DNA from 2 places in the Exiguobacterium sp. CH10 genome. Region 1 is predicted to be linked to the other one. Evidence: a T-box and tRNA genes for the amino acid it is inferred to sense, from the RefSeq annotation. Region 1 holds a T-box; the other holds one or more tRNA genes.
What was found. A T-box is a leader RNA that pairs with one kind of tRNA and senses whether it is charged. The one in region 1 lies ahead of ileS (isoleucine--tRNA ligase), so its partner is inferred to be a tRNA-Ile.
Positions count from the first base shown of each region.

Region 1 (3,283 bases):
CTTTTTAGATCCTCGTGAACAACAAATCGTCAAACAGCTTGTCGGTAAGCAGCTCGTCATTCACGACGATGGCGGGTTTGAAGGAGCTGAACGACGTCGGCTGATTTTGGCGCCAGAGTATTATGAGCTGAATACCGATGATTTTGAAATTGAGATTCGCCGTATCGAATATCCGACAAAATTTGTTGACCTGACACATCGACAAGTGACTGGAACTTTACTGAACGCTGGATTAAAGCGTCAAAAGTTTGGGGACGTCGTCCTGGAAGAGGAAATCGTCCAGTTTGCTACGACCCGCGAAGCCGTCGGGTTCATCGAAATGAACTTGGAGCGTGTCGGAAAAGCGAAAGTTCGCATCTCCTCTGTTGCGAAGGATGACATACTCGTCGTTCCGAAAACAGAGTGGGTCGAGGGGTTCGGCATCGTGTCCTCGTTACGATTTGATACGGTTGTGAGCGAGGTACTCAACATATCTCGTCAGAAAGCTCAGGCGCTCGTGAAACACGGTGACTGCAAAGTGAATCATAAAGTCATTGAAGACCCGAGCTTCATCCTTGAACCCGATGATCTTTTATCCGTCCGTGGATACGGTCGTATTAAGATGATGGAGATCCTTGGTTCGACCAAACGTGAAAAGATTAAAATCCAGTATGGGACCATACGTTAAATTTTAGGAGGAAAGTCGAATGGCGTTGACACCGATTGATATTCATAATAAAGAATTCTCTTCCCGTTTTCGTGGGTACGACATCGATGAGGTCAATGAATTTTTAGATCAAATCATTAAAGAGTTTGAACTATTGATTCGTGAGAATCGACGGTATGAAGAACTTGTCAACGATATGCAAGCTCGCATTGACTACTTCTCCTCGATGGAAGATACATTGAACAAGTCGATCATCGTCGCGCAGGAAGCAGCGGAAGAAGTGAAGAACAACGCGCAAAAAGAAGCGAGTCTCATTCTGAAACAAGCGGAGCGTGAAGCGTACGCTCGTGAAGAAGAAGCGGCCCGTAAAGAGCAACTTGCAGAACGTGAAGTTGTTCAAATGCTCAAAAAAGTCGAGTTGTATCGCACACGTTTCCGTGTCCTCGTTGACGCCCAAATGGAGCTCTTAAACAGCACCGAGTGGGAGACGATTGTCGGGGAGCCGCCTGTGCAGACGGTTCTTGACGATAGATCAGAACTTGCGTATAATGACCACGAAGTCACACAGAATGAAGAACAACATGGATAAATGATCAACACGTTGAGTAGGACGCGTCGATCGAGTCATACCTACGAAGCGACTTAGGGACGGTGAGAGCCTAAGAGAAAGACTCGAATCGGTATCCCCTATGAGTCGTCACGCTGAACTAGAGTAAGCGTGACCGCCTGACCTCGTTATCGGTTACCGAGAGCGGTCTCATGAGAGTGAGACTAGTAGGGTGGTACCGCGAGTCAACCAACTCGTCCCTATCAGGGATGGGTTGGTTTTTTTTGTTTTCTAAAAAATGTTGATGGAGGAGTTTCGATGAACTACAAAGACACGCTATTAATGCCAAACACAGAATTCGCAATGCGTGGGAATTTACCAAAACGCGAACCAGCGATGCAAACAGAATGGGAAGACATGGACCTTTACAACAAGGTACAAGAAAAAAATGCAGGGAAACCACAATACATCTTGCATGATGGGCCTCCATATGCGAACGGCGACATCCACATGGGACATGCGATGAACAAAGTCTTAAAAGACATCATCGTCCGTTTCAAAGGAATGAACGGATATCAGTCTCCAATGATTCCAGGTTGGGATACGCACGGTCTTCCAATCGAGAACGCCCTTCAAAAAGCTGGCGTCAACCGTAAAGAAATGACGGTCGCTGAATTCCGCGAAAAGTGTGCAGAATATGCGATGGAACAAGTGAACTCACAACGTGAACAGTTCAAACGTCTCGGTCTTCTTGCAGACTTTGAAAATCCATATATCACGCTCCTTCCGGAATATGAGGCGGCACAAATCCGCTTGTTCGGGACGATGGCTGAAAAAGGATACATCTACAAAGGGAAGAAACCAGTCTACTGGTCGCCGTCTTCGGAGTCTGCACTCGCAGAAGCTGAGATCGAATATTACGATAAAAAATCACCAGCCATCTACGTGGCATTCCGCGTCGTAGACGGAAAAGACACATTGACGTCTGACGATCATTTCGTCATCTGGACGACGACGCCTTGGACAATCCCGGCGAACCTCGGGATCGCAGTCAGTGATGAGTTGACGTACACGCGTATCGAACACGAAGGAAAAGGCTATATCGTCGCAGAGACGCTCGTTGAAGAAGTGACGACAGCGCTCGGCTGGACTGATTACACTGTGAGCGGTTCATGGAACGGTCGCGACTTTGAATATATGACGGCTCAACATCCGTTGTATGACCGCACGTCACTCGTCATGCTCGGCGATCACGTCACAGCGGATGCGACTGGACTCGTCCATACAGCACCTGGGCACGGGGAAGACGATTATCGTGTCGGTCAGGCTTACGGCTTGGACGTTCTTTGCCCGGTCGATGACCGTGGTTATATGACGGCTGAGGCGCCTGGTTTTGAAGGGTTGTTCTATGAAGATGCGAACAAACAAATCGGGATGAAACTTGAAGAGAACGGCTACTTGCTCAACTTGAAGTTCATCAAACACTCGTACCCGCATGACTGGCGTACGAAAAAACCGGTCATCTTCCGTGCGACACCGCAATGGTTCGCTTCCATCAAAGATTTCCGTGAAGACATGCTCCGTGAAATCGAAGAAGTGAACTGGGTTCCGGAATGGGGAATGACACGTCTTTACAACATGGTCCGTGACCGTGGGGACTGGGTCATCAGTCGTCAACGTGCATGGGGCGTGCCGATTCCAATCTTCTATGCAGAGGATGGAACGGAAATCATCACGAGCGAGACGATCGACCACGTCGCAAACTTGTTCCGTGAGCACGGTTCGAACGTCTGGTACGAGCGTGAAGCGAAAGACCTTCTTCCTGAAGGATTTACGCATCCGAACAGCCCGAATGGCGAATTCCGTAAAGAACTCGATATCATGGACGTCTGGTTCGATTCAGGTTCTTCACACGCTGGTGTATTAGAGGAACGTGAAAACCTACGTCGCCCGGCTGACCTTTATCTTGAAGGATCTGACCAATACCGCGGTTGGTTCAACTCGTCACTCTCAACAGCTGTTGCGACAACGGGCAAAGCGCCATACCGAAACGTCTTGAGCCACGGTTTCGTTCTTGACGGGGATGGACG
Region 1 covers NZ_JACSKO010000002.1:419,687-422,969, forward strand. The annotation lists gene KNP04_RS08955 (YlmH family RNA-binding protein) at 1-667, shown strand, start outside; gene KNP04_RS08960 (DivIVA domain-containing protein) at 687-1,235, shown strand; T-box leader at 1,239-1,458, shown strand; gene ileS (isoleucine--tRNA ligase) at 1,512-3,283, shown strand, end outside.

Region 2 (3,283 bases), on a different contig from region 1:
GTTGATGGGAGACGGCATGCGTCCGCTCCGCTCAAGTGAGTATTTCATCGACTTGACGCAATCAATGAGTGACAATCCGTTCCTCGGTGTCATCGTTGGTACTGTATTTACAGTCATCGTCCAGTCATCTTCTGCAACAATCGGAATTTTGCAAGAGCTCTATGCAGGTGGTTCAATCGACTTGGATGCCGCTCTTCCAGTATTGTTTGGTGACAACATCGGTACGACGATCACTGCCATTTTGGCATCAATCGGTGCATCGGTTGCCGCACGTCGCGCAGCTGCAGCACACGTTATCTTTAACTTAATCGGAACGACGATCTTCATGATCTTGTTGATTCCGTTCACAAACTATATTTATTGGATTACAGACTTCTTGGCAATTGAAGACAAGATGCAAATTGCATTCGCTCACGGTACGTTTAACATCGTCAACACATTGATTCAGTTCTGGTTCATTGGAACGATTGCTTGGATCGTGACGAAATTGGTGCCTGGTGAGGATTCAATCGTCGATACGAAAGCACAGCACTTGGACCCAATCTTCATTCAGCAATCGCCTTCGATTGCAGTGGAGCAAGCAAAATACGAAGTCATCCGTATGGGCGATTTCGCAAAACTTGGTCTCGACGAAGCGCGTAACTATTTGACAACAGGAGATAAGAAACACTCTGAAAAGTCTGCGCATATCGAAGAAGCGTTAAACTCGTTGAATGCGAAAATCACAGACTACCTCGTGAAATTGGCTGCGGTTGATTTGACTGAGCAAGAATCACAAGAGCACAAGACGCTCATGCATGCGATTAACGACATCGAACGAATCGGTGACCACGTTGAAAACATCATTGAGTTGATTGACTATAAGACTGCTACGAAAGTGACACTTTCGGCAGATGCTCAAAAAGAATTGACTGAAATGTATGACCTCACACGCGAAACGTTAGAGAAATCACTTCAGACATTAGCGAGCGGTGACATGGTCGAAGCACGTAAAGTCATCGAAATGGAAGCGAAACTCGATATGCTCGAGCGTCAATTCCGCAAAAACCACGTTGTTCGTTTGAACACGGGTGCTTGTGATGGACAAGCAGGTATGTTCTTCGTCGACATGCTCTCAAACCTTGAGCGTATCGGTGACCATGCCATGAACATCACAGAAATCACACTCGAAGATGCAAACGAAGTGACGGTATAAAGATGAGGCACTCCAACTATATGTTGGAGTGTTTTTCTTTTTGATGGAAAGGAATTTCCCTTGACAGTATAGAGCATATTCAGTATATTATTACTGTATAACAACATGGCGGTGTAGCTCAGCTGGCTAGAGCGTACGGTTCATACCCGTGAGGTCGTGGGTTCGACTCCCTCCGCCGCTACTTATAAGGACCCTTAGCTCAGCTGGTTAGAGCAGACGGCTCATAACCGTCCGGTCGTAGGTTCAAGTCCTACAGGGTCCATTCAAAACAACTTTCATTTTGTGAAAGTTGTTTTTTTGTTTTCAATCTAAAATTCGTGGGTAAATACTCGTTAGCATTTTGTTTTTTGAAAAATATGAAATGAGGCGGACAAAATGGAACGAAATCACACCATGATGCAGTTTTTTGAATGGCATGTCGAAGCGGATCATAAACATTGGAAGCGATTAAAAGAGAGAGCGGAAGATTTAAATAAAGCTGGGATCACTGCCCTTTGGTTACCACCTGTCACGAAAGGACAGAGTGGTGAGGATACGGGTTATGGCATTTATGACTTATATGATTTAGGTGAGTTCGATCAAAAAGGATCGATTGCCACGAAATACGGAACAAAAAAAGAACTTCTTGAAGCGACAGCCTATTGTCAGCAAGAACTAGGAATGCAGATTTATATGGACGTCGTCATGAATCACAAAGCAGGCGCGGATGCGACCGAAACGTTTGAAGTGCTTGAAGTAGACCCGAACGACCGTACGAAAGTCCTTTCAGAAGAACCTTTCGAAATCGAAGGATGGACAAAGTTTGATTATGAAGCTCGTGATGGGAAGTATTCTACATTTAAATGGGACTTCACACATTTTAACGGTACCGACTATGATGCAGCGACAGACCGTTCTGGGATTTTCTTTATAGTTGGAGAGAATAAAAGATGGAACGACAATGTCGATGACGAATTCGGTGTGTATGACTATTTGATGTTTGCGAATATCGATTACCATCATCCTGAAGTTCGGGAAGAAGTGTTGAGCTGGGGTAAATGGTTCATTGAGGAAACGAAATGTGACGGATTCCGATTGGATGCGATAAAACATATCAACTATGACTTCGTGAAAGAATTCAGTCAGACGATGCGTGAAGAAAAGGGAGATGAATTTTATTTCGTCGGAGAGTTCTGGAAGTCAGATCTTGACGCATGCCGTGAATTTCTTGATAACATCGATTACCACGTCGATTTATTCGATGTTCCGCTCCACTATAAATTACACCAGGCGTCAGAGGAAGGGGCCGCATTCGATATGCGCACCATTTTTGATGATACGCTCGTCCAGTCACACCCGCTCCATTCAGTGACGTTTGTAGACAATCACGATTCGCAACCGGAAGAGGCGCTTGAGTCGTGGGTAAAAGATTGGTTCAAACAAATCGCATACGGTCTCGTCTTGCTTCGTAAAGATGGCTATCCATGTGTCTTCTACGGGGATTACTACGGCATCGACGGTCCCCACCCGACTGATGGGATGAAACTCGCCATTGACACGCTTCTTTATGCTCGTCGGGAAAAGGCTTATGGGGAACAGGATGATTACTTTGATGATGCAAACGTCATCGGCTGGGTACGCAAAGGTGTGGAGGAGATCGAGCGTTCAGGATGTGCCGTTCTCATCTCAACTTCGGACGAGGCTGAAAAGCGAATGTTCGTTGGGGAAGAGCGAGCTGGCGAAACATGGGTCGACTTGACGAATACACGAGAAGATAAAATTGAGATTGATGATGAAGGATTTGGGGTATTTAAAGTGGCGGCGGGATCTATTTCAGTCTGGGCGTTACCAGAAGAAGATGTAGAGTGAGGCATTACAATTGAGTCGACCGTCACAAATCTGTTACATTTATAACGAACGTTGTTCAAAACACTTTTAAGGGGGATTTTAGTAATGGCTAAATTTGAATTACCACAACTTGATTACGCATATGATGCACTCGAACCACACATTGACGCACGCACGATGGAAATCCACCACACGAAACACCACAACACTTACGTCACAAACGTAAACAATGCACTCGAAGGAAAAGACGTGGAGTACTCT
Region 2 covers NZ_JACSKO010000001.1:331,336-334,618, reverse strand. The annotation lists gene KNP04_RS01810 (Na/Pi cotransporter family protein) at 1-1,195, shown strand, start outside; tRNA gene KNP04_RS01805 (tRNA-Met) at 1,303-1,376, shown strand; tRNA gene KNP04_RS01800 (tRNA-Ile) at 1,384-1,457, shown strand; gene KNP04_RS01795 (alpha-amylase) at 1,571-3,043, shown strand; gene KNP04_RS01790 (superoxide dismutase) at 3,128-3,283, shown strand, end outside.
Region 2: it encodes a tRNA-Ile, which carries the amino acid that the T-box ahead of ileS (isoleucine--tRNA ligase) is inferred to sense. The anticodon was not compared.